3 regions of the Janthinobacterium sp. EB271-G4-7A genome follow, and region 3 is predicted to be linked to each of the others. Evidence: predicted binding sites of a transcription regulator. Region 3 holds the regulator's gene; each other region holds the start of a gene.
What was found. Region 3 encodes sigma-54, which starts transcription at its own class of promoters, with help from an activator protein. Its sites were predicted from a motif close to TGGCANGNAANCTGCTTT; they were not measured.
Positions count from the first base shown of each region.

Region 1 (3,260 bases), on a different contig from region 3:
CTCCTGTAATGTCGCTTGGTTGGTTAAGGTATCGGGTGGTGCACGGTGACCAGCTTGCTGCCGTCGGGGAAGGTCGCCTCCACCTGGATATCGGGGATCATCTCGGCGATGCCGTCCATGACGTCGGCGCGCGAGAGTATCTTCGTGCCGTCCGACATCAGCTGCGCCACCGACTTGCCATCGCGCGCCCCTTCCATGATGGCCGCGCTGATCAGGGCCACCGCTTCCGGATAATTCAACTTCAAGCCGCGCGCCAGGCGCCGTTCGGCCAGCAGCGCGGCCGTAAAAATGAGCAGCTTGTCTTTTTCGCGGGGAGTCAGGTCCATGTTTTTCCTTGCGCTTCTTTCCTGATTAAGTGTTCCAGATGCGGGGCACGACGGCGTCGCGCCCCAGCATGGCGGGACGCAGCAGCTGCCAGGCGGCCAGCATGATGCGGCGCGCCGCCTCGCTGTCGCCGCACAGCAGGCGCACCGCCACCAGCGATTTCATGTGCGTGGCGCCAAACGCGGCGCCGTCCGGCACGGCGATCTCGCGCACGGCCGCCAGCACGGCGGCAGAAACTGGCGTGCCGATGGCGATCAGGGTGGCACACACGGTGTGGCCTCCCAGGCCCAGCGGGCTGGCCATCAGCGCGCCGCCGGCGGCCAGCACGCCCTGCTCCCACCACAGCAGCTTGCCGCCGCGGCGGATCCGCACCTGCTGGCTGATGCTGCCCGTATTGAACATTTCGCCCGAGGCGCTGCGGCCCAGGCAGACGATGTCGCAGCCGATGTAGCTGGCGTCGGCCGCCAGTTCCACTTCATGGCGCAGGCGCACGCAAGCCTGGTCGAAGAAAATGCTCTCCTGCGGCAGCCACTCGATGGCCGCGCCGCTGGCGGCGCGCAGCATGATGTGCTGGCCCGAGACATGGCCGTTGGCGCGGTACCACTTGGCGGCGCCCGGGGACGTGAGCAAGGCGTGCGCGCCCTCGCCCACCGTGGCGTCGACGGCCAGCTGGTCGCCGCCCACCACGCCGCCGGGCGGATGGATGATGATGGCGTGGCAGACGCGATCGCCCTCCGGATAAAGGGGCTTTTGCACGCGCAGGGGGCCGCTGTGCGTACGCTCGACGAGGCGGCTGACGCCATCGTGCAGCGCAAAGCCCAGGCGCAAATGCGCCTGCCAGGCGCCGTGCGCGCTGGCCTGCAAAAGCATGGCTGGAGGGGTACTGTCTGGCATGCGGGGCAATCGCGTAAATAAGCGATTACCTAAGCAGGATATGTGCCAGCGTCAGGGGAAATAAAAGTGAGAATCGTGCACCGCGCTGCAGCGAACGCACCGGCATGGTGCATCGGCCGCACCGCGGCGCTTAGGCCGCCGCCACGGCCAGGGTGCGCCGTTCGCGCAGCAAGGCCGTGAAGGCTTCCGCGGCCAGGGGGCGGCTGAAGTAATAGCCCTGCATTTCGTCGCAGCCGTGTTCCGTCAAAAAATCCACCTGCTCGCGCGTTTCCACGCCTTCGGCGATGACGCGCATGTCCAGGTTGTGCGCCAGCGAGATGACGGAACGGGCGATGGCCGCATCGCTGCTGCTGGTGGTGACATCGTCGACGAACGATTTGTCGATCTTCAGCACGTCGATGGGAAAGCGCTTCAGGTAGCCCAGGCTGGAATAGCCGGTGCCGAAGTCGTCGAGCGAAATGCCCACGCCGATATCCTTCAGGCGCGTGAGGGCCGCCACGGCCTTGTCCGGATCGCCCATCACCGTGCTTTCCGTGATCTCGATGCCCAGGCAGGCGGGCGCGATGCCGTATTTGCGCAAGGCCGCCTCGACGAACGGCACCGTGCGGTCTTGCGCGAACTGCTTGCCGGACAGGTTGACGGCCACCTTGATGCTGCCCAGGCCCGCGTCGTGCCAGGCGCGGATCTGCGCGCACACGCTTTCGAGCACCCATTCGCCGATGGCCGTGATCGAGCCGTATTCCTCTGCCAGCGCGATGAACAGGCCGGGCGGCACCTTGCCCAGCACCGGATTATCCCAGCGCAGCAAGGCTTCCGCGCCCAGCAAGGCGCCCGTGCGCAAGCACATCTGCGGCTGGTAGTGCACTTCGAATTCATCGCGGCCGATGGCGCCGCGCAGCTGCTGCTGCATCGCCAGGCGGGCGCGGATATCGCTGCCCATGCGCTCCGTGAAGAAGGCGTAATGGTCGCGTCCCATTTCCTTGGCGCGCACCAGGGCCGTATCGGCGTGGCGCAGCACGTCGTCGAGGCTGTCGCCGTCGGCCGGGCACATGGCGATGCCGATGCTGGTGGTCAGCGCCAGGCGCTCGCCATCGACGCTGAGTTCTTCGCGCAAGCCGGCCAGGATGGTTTGCGCCAGCCCCAGGGTGCGCCCCAGCAGGGCATCGTCCTGCAGCAGGATCTGGAATTCGTCGCCGCCCTGGCGCACCACCGTGTCGCCCTCGCGCACGCAACCGGACAGGAAACGCGCCACCACTTGCAGCGCCTTGTCGCCCACGGCCTGGCCGTGCGAATCGTTGATGTTCTTGAAGCGGTCCAGGTCCAGGCACATCAGCACCACTTGCTGGCTGTCGCGCAGGGCGTTCGCGCGCGCCTGTTCGAAGCGCTCGCGCAGCAGCACGCGGTTCGGCAAGCCCGTCAGCGCGTCGTGGTAGGAAAGGAAATCGATCAGATGCTGCTCGGCCTTGCGCTCGCTGATGTCGAGGAAGACGCCGATGTAGTTGACGACGGCGCCGTCGGGGCCGTGCACGGTGGAGGCGCTGAGCAGGCAGGGATAGGTGTCGCCGCTCTTGCGCCGCGTCTGCACCTCGCCCGACCAGCAGCCGCTGCTGCGCAAGCCCTGGCGCAGGGCCAGCAGCACCGCTTCGCCCGTGTGTTCGGCATGCAGGCGCAGGATGTCCGTGCCCACCACTTCCTGCGCCGCGTAGCCGGTGATGCGCGTAAAGGCGGGATTGGCCGTGACGATGACGCCGGCAGGATCCGTGATCAGGATGGCGTCCTGGGTCGCTTCAAAGACCTGGCCCGACAGGCGCAGCAATTCTTCATTGGCGCGGCGGATCTGCACTTCGCGCGCCAGGGTGCTGGCCACCTGTTCCAGTTCGGCAGTGCGTTCGGCCACGCGCCGCTCCAGGTTGGCGCGCTCCTGCGCCAGCTGCAGCTGCGCCCGCGCCAGACGCACGTGGGCATCGGTGCGGGCCAGGATTTCCTCGGCCTGGAAGGGCTTGGCGATGAAATCGACGGCGCCCAGCGCGAAGCCGCGCACC
Region 1 is NZ_JACYMI010000001.1:1,957,879-1,961,138, reverse strand. Features, by position in the region: gene IGS58_RS08900 (urease subunit gamma) at 24-326, opposite strand; gene IGS58_RS08895 (urease accessory protein UreD) at 352-1,218, opposite strand; gene IGS58_RS08890 (EAL domain-containing response regulator) at 1,349-3,260, opposite strand, start outside.
Region 1: a site for sigma-54 is predicted at 1,249-1,266, ahead of IGS58_RS08895 (urease accessory protein UreD). Genes of this name have one in related genera too.

Region 2 (3,260 bases), on a different contig from region 3:
GACACCACGGGTCCGAAAATCTCTTCCTGGAAGATGCGCATCTTGTTATGGCCCTTGAACACGGTCGGACGCACGTAGTAGCCGCCTTCCAGGTCGCCCGCCTGCGTGTTGCGCTCGCCGCCGGCCAGCACTTCGGCGCCTTCCTGGCGGCCGATGTCGAGGTAGGACAGGATTTTTTCCAGCTGCTCCTGCGAGGCCTGCGCGCCGATCATGGTGGACGAGTCGAGCGGGTTGCCCTGCTTGATGGCGGCCACGCGCTTCAAGGCCCGTTCGATGAATTTCTCGTAGATCGATTCCTGGATCAGCACGCGCGATGGGCAGGTGCACACTTCGCCCTGGTTCAGCGCGAACATGGCAAAACCTTCCAGGCACTTGTCAAAATAGTCATCGTCGGCATCCATCACGTCTTCAAAGAAGATGTTCGGCGACTTGCCGCCCAGCTCCAGGGTGACGGGAATCAGGTTTTGCGCCGCATAGCCCATGATCAGACGGCCCGTGCCCGTTTCGCCCGTAAAGGCGATCTTGGCGATGCGCTTGCTCGAGGCCAGCGGTTTACCCGCTTCCAGGCCGAAACCATTGATGATGTTCAGCACGCCCGGCGGCAGCAAGTCGCCGATCAGCTCGATCAACACCATGATGGATGCCGGGGTCTGCTCGGCCGGTTTCAAGACGACGCAATTGCCGGCGGCCAGGGCTGGCGCCAGTTTCCACACGGCCATCAGAATCGGGAAATTCCACGGAATGATCTGCCCCACGACGCCCAGCGGCTCATGGTAGTGGTAGGCATAGGTTTCCGCATCGATTTGCGCGACGGAACCTTCCTGCGCGCGGATACAACCGGCGAAGTAACGGAAATGGTCGATGGCCAGTGGAATGTCGGCATTCATCGTTTCGCGGATCGGCTTGCCGTTGTCGATGGTTTCCGCCGTGGCGATCAGGCTCAGGTTCTGTTCGATGCGGTCGGCGATGCGGTTCAGGATATTGGCGCGCTCGGCCGGCGAAGTCTTGCCCCAGGCATCCTTGGCGGCGTGCGCGGCATCCAGCGCCAGCTCGACGTCTTCCGTCGTGGAACGGGCGATTTCGCAAAACGGCAAGCCCGTGATCGGCGTAATGTTGGGAAAGTATTCACCTTTGACTGGGGCAACGAATTTGCCGCCGATGTAATTGTCATAGCGTTGTTTGAAGGGATTGGCTACGCCCAGTTTGCTGATGTCTGCGAGATTCATGTCGTCCTCTATCGGGTTAATTAGAATGGAATTACTTAATTAAAATCAAACGTCCTGGTACAGATGGGGTGAGTACACAGAGTCTTCCGCAAATGCCGTGCCAGCTCGCCATCCCACTACAAACTTAGCCGGTTTTATCCCTGTTACAAGGGCGCGGCATCAAACCCGGCACGTTTTTCAGCGCATGCCACCTGCTTGGGTGGGGACGTGGGCCTGTTTGCGTTTTGAACAAGGTAGCGGCATCCTGTTCCAATCCGGGCCAGCCCTGCGGCATCTCCCCTGCGCCGCTGCACAATGGAACAGGTGTACCAGACTGGAACACCTGCGCCTGTGCCACCAAGGAATCAACGAATCACCACGCCCCATGGCAATTCACCCACGGCAATATCGGCCATCTTGCGCGCGCTGGCCGTGTCGATGACGGACACACTGTTCGAACGGCCATTGGCCACGTACAGCTTGGCGCCGTCGGGCGTGATGGCCATGTTCCACGGGCGCTTGCCGACGTCAATCGTGGCCGTCACTTGATTGCTGGCCGTGTCGATCACCATCACCGTGCCGTCCGTGCCATTCGAGACATACACTTGCTTGCCGTTGGGATGGACCACGATGCCATTCGCATTCTTGCCCGCTGGAATGGTCGCAATCGCCTTGCCCGCGGCCATGTCGATCACATACACGGTATTGACCAGTTCGCACGCCACATAGGCGCGGCCCGAGTCGGGACTGAAACCGATGCCGCGCGGACGCAGTCCCACGGCGATGGACGCCACCTGGCGGCGTTGTGCCACATCAATGACATCGACTTGCTCGGCCTCTTCCGCACTGACCAGCAGCCAGCGCCCATCGGGACTGAAGACGGCATGTTCCGGATTGCGTCCCTGCACCTTGATATCGGCGAGCAAGACGCCCGTCTGGCCGTCGAGCAAGGTCACGCTGTTGTTTTCCTCGACGGCGACGGCCACGTAATGACCGTCCAGGGACGCGCTGACGCCTTCGGGCGACTTGCCCAGCGCCACCGTGCGCACGGCCGCGCCGCCAGCGTTATCGATCAGCAGCAAGGCACTGCTGGCCGCGTCCGTGACAAACAATTGCCGTCCTGTGGGGTCGGCGGCGATGCCACGCGGACGCTTGCCTGCGGCGATCTGGCGCACCACCTGGTCGGTCGCCGTGTCGATCACGCTCAAGGTGCCCGATTTTTCATTGGGGACATAGGCAAATGGAGCTGCCTGGAGGGCGGTGCTGGCGAGCGCCAGCAACAGCCAGCAAACCTGGCGCAAGCACGAGAAGAAGTTGGGCATAATCACCTTTTCAATGGAAAAACACAGGAAAAGCGCGCGGTAGCGGCGCATCTGCCCATTGCTGTATGCAAACGCCGTGCCACTGACACGCGTATAATTTCAGCCCACCAATGGAGACATGGCAGGCATATTGCTTGATAAGACTATGCAGACCTGTACCGCGCACGCGATCAAGCAGGCTTTTATTCACATTGGAGAATCCGCATGCAGCATCGTTTCCGCCTGAACACCATCGCCAGCCTGTTTGTCGCCGGCAGCGCCACCCTAGCCCCCCACGTCTTTGCCGCCGAGTCAGCCGACCTGGCCGCCGGACAACTGATGGATACGGTGGTCATCAGCGGCAGCCGCATCGCCCACCCCAGCCAGGAAGTGCCGGCCTCGATCGACGTGGTCGACAGCGCGCGCATCCAGGATGGCCAAATCCGCGTCAACGCGTCGGAAGCGCTGGCCGCCGTGCCGGGCCTGGTCGTGCAAAACCGCCAGAACTATGCGCAAGACTTGCAGATCTCGTCACGCGGCTTTGGCGCACGCTCGGCCTTCGGTGTGCGCGGCGTCAAGCTGATCAGCGATGGCATTCCCGCCAGCATGCCCGACGGCCAAGGCCAGGCCGCCACCTTCAACCTCGATACGGCCGAGCGCATCGAAGTGCTGCGCGGACCGTTTTCTGCCATCTACGGCAACCATTCGGGCGGCGTGATCCAGCTGTTTTCCAGGGATGGACAAAATCCCCCGT
Region 2 is NZ_JACYMI010000010.1:9,503-12,762, forward strand. Features, by position in the region: gene adh (aldehyde dehydrogenase) at 1-1,226, opposite strand, end outside; gene IGS58_RS28905 (beta-propeller fold lactonase family protein) at 1,571-2,527, opposite strand; gene IGS58_RS28910 (TonB-dependent receptor family protein) at 2,732-3,260, shown strand, end outside.
Region 2: a site for sigma-54 is predicted at 1,312-1,329, ahead of adh (aldehyde dehydrogenase). Genes of this name have one in related genera too.

Region 3 (3,260 bases):
GCCCAGCTGGCCGGCCAGGCGGGATAGAAAATAACTGCCGCCCACGTCGGGAAACAAGCCGATATTGACTTCCGGCATGGCCATGCGCGTGCGGCCCGTCACGATGCGCAGGCGGTTGCCCGGCCCGGCTTGCGCCACGCCCATGCCGCCGCCCATCACCACGCCATCCATCACGGCGATATACGGTTTCGGGTAGAAATGAATTAAATGATTTAAAGCATATTCTTCCGTAAAGAAATCTTCCAGCATGGCGCTGCCGCCTTGCGGCGTGGCCAGGCCGGCATCGTAAAAGAAACGGATGTCGCCGCCGGCGCACAGGGCTTTTTCACTGCTGGAGCGGATCACCACGGCATCCACCTGCGGATCGTCGCGCCAGGCCAGCAAGGCCGCGCTCAGGGCGCGCACCATCTCCAGCGACAGGGAATTCAAGGCTTTCGGACGGTCGAGCACGATATGGCCCGTGCGGTTGCGGATGGAAGTCTGGACGAAGTCGCTCATGGCAGGCAGGAAAGAAGTGAAAGTGCAAACATTTTAGCCCCTGCGCGGCGAACATTGCGCTCAAAAGGTCCAGGCGCAAAAAAGGGCGCAAGATGTGCGCCCTTAGTTGATCACAACTGCTGGAAGCGGGTGGCCTTAGACGGCGACGACGGCTTCTTCCTCGGAGTTGTCTGGCAGATGCTTGATCGCCTCTTTACCGTGCCCTTGCACTTTGGTTTTGTATTTCATCACTTGCCTATCGAGCTTGTCGATCAGGGTATCGATCGCGGCGTACAGGTCGTGCGCCAAGCTTTCCACATAGACAGTCTTGCCGCTCAAACGCAGGTTGACTTCAGCCTTTTGACGTTTTTCTTTCTCTTTGAGGTTATCCACGGTCAGAATCACGGCGATATCGATGACTTGATCGAAATGACGTTTCACGCGCTCCAGCTTCGTTTGTACGTATTCACGGATGGCTGGTGTCACTTCGAGATGATGTCCGCTGATGGTGAGATTCATACACACTCCTAAAGATGATCGGGTTCGTGCGGTCCATCCTATCCGGCCCGCAGAGGAACCGAAAAAAACTTACAAACACTTACGCAGGCTCACTGGCGGAATTTTCAACGCTTCCCGGTATTTGGCAACAGTACGTCGCGCAATCACCATGCCTTGTTCCCCCAGCATGTCCGCAATCTTACTGTCGGATAAAGGATTTTTAGGGTCTTCTGCTCCTGTCAGTTGCACGATCAATGCCCGTATCGCCGTCGATGACGCTTCGCCCCCCGCTTCGGTGGCGACGTGGCTACCAAAGAAATATTTCAACTCGAACATGCCGTGCGGGGTCAGCATGTACTTTTGAGTTGTTACCCGCGAGATAGTACTCTCGTGTAAACCCAGTGTATCAGCTATTTCACGGAGCACAAGGGGACGCATGGCAACGGCCCCATGCGAGAAAAAGTTCTTTTGTCTTTCTACTATCGCCTGCGCCACGCGCAGGATCGTGTCGAAGCGCTGGCGCATATTCTTGATCAGCCACTTGGCTTCCTGCAACTGTGCGCCCATGGCGCCCTCGCCCTTGCCCTGCTTGAGCAAGTTGGCGTACATGGCATTGACGCGCAGGCGCGGCATGACATCGTTGTTCAGCGTGACTTGCCAGCCATTGCGCGCGCGCTTGACGACGACGTCGGGCACCACGTAATCGGACACGTCCGAGGCGAACACGGCGCCCGGATGCGGATTGCACTGGCGAATCACCGTCTGCGCTTCGCGCAAGTCTTCATCGTCGCAATCGAGGGCTTTTTTCAGCTTGTTGAAATCGCGCTGGGCAAACCAGGCCAGGTGCTTTTCCACGATGACGAGGGCCATGCGGCGCGTCACCATGGCGATGTGCGGCAAACGCTTGATTTGCAGCGCCAGGCATTCGGAGGCATTGCGCGCGCCCACGCCGGGCGGATCGAAACTTTGCAAGAGAGACAAGGCCGTGCGCATCTCGTCGGCGTCGATTTCCAGCTCTTCCGGCAGGCGCGCCAGGATGTCCTCGAGCGACTCTTCCAGGTAGCCATTGTCGTCGAGCGCGTCGATGATCAGCTCGACCAGCGCGCGGTCGCGCAATTCAAGTACCGTCACGCGCATCTGCTCCATCAGGTGTTCGCGCAGGGTGCAGTGATGGGCTTCGAGTTGCGGGCGCGAATCTTCGTCGTCGGGCGCCTTGCCGCGGCTCGCCTCGCTCCAGTCGCTGTCGCCGCCATCCGCGGCGGCAGGACCCTCGCCGGCATCGCCGTCAAAGGTTTCCGCTTCGGCCGGCGCTGTGGGCGCTTCCTGGCCTGGCGGCTGGGGCGGCGCTTCGGCCGGCGCTGCCGTGGAACTCAAGGCGCCATCGGACAGCAGGCGCAGCGAGCGGTCGAGCGGATCATCGAGGCGCTCGAGCAAGGGATTGTCCGTCAGCAATTGCTCTAGTTCCTGATGCAATTCCAGGGTAGACAATTGCAACAGGCGTATCGATTGCTGCAACTGCGGCGTCAGTGCCAGGTGCTGCGAAGTGCGCAGCTGCAATGATTGTTTCATTGGCTTACATGCGGAAGTGTTCGCCCAGATAGACCCGGCGTACCGACTCGTTCGCGATGATGTCGTCGGGGCGTCCCGACGCCAGTACCGAGCCCTGGTTGATGATGTAGGCACGATCGCAGATACCCAGCGTCTCGCGCACATTATGATCGGTGATCAGCACGCCGATATTGCGCTCCTTCAAGAAACGCACGATGCGCTGGATCTCGATCACGGCGATCGGATCGACGCCGGCGAACGGTTCGTCGAGCAGCACGAAACGGGGATCGGTGGCCAGCGCGCGGGCGATTTCCACGCGGCGGCGCTCGCCACCGGACAGGGACAGGGCCTGATTCTCGCGCAGCTTTTCAATCTGCAAGTCAGCCAGCAATTTATCCAGGCGCACCTCGATCTCGGCCTTCGTCAGCGGACGGCCTTCGACGGTCTGAATTTCCAGCACGGCGCGGATATTGTCTTCCACCGTCAGCTTGCGGAAGACGGACGCTTCCTGCGGCAGGTAGGACAGGCCCATCTGCGCGCGGCGGTGGATCGGCAGGCTGGAGATGTCCACGCCGCTGATATCGATGCTGCCGCCATCGGACGGCACCAGGCCGACGATCATGTAGAACGAGGTGGTCTTGCCGGCGCCGTTCGGGCCCAGCAAACCCACCACTTCGCCGCATTCGACTTGCAGCGAGACATCATGCACGACTTGCCGCTTGCCATAGGTTTTTTGC
Region 3 is NZ_JACYMI010000005.1:195,094-198,353, forward strand. Features, by position in the region: gene IGS58_RS25750 (enoyl-CoA hydratase/isomerase family protein) at 1-498, opposite strand, end outside; gene hpf (ribosome hibernation-promoting factor, HPF/YfiA family) at 634-996, opposite strand; gene IGS58_RS25760 (RNA polymerase factor sigma-54) at 1,066-2,544, opposite strand; gene lptB (LPS export ABC transporter ATP-binding protein) at 2,549-3,260, opposite strand, start outside.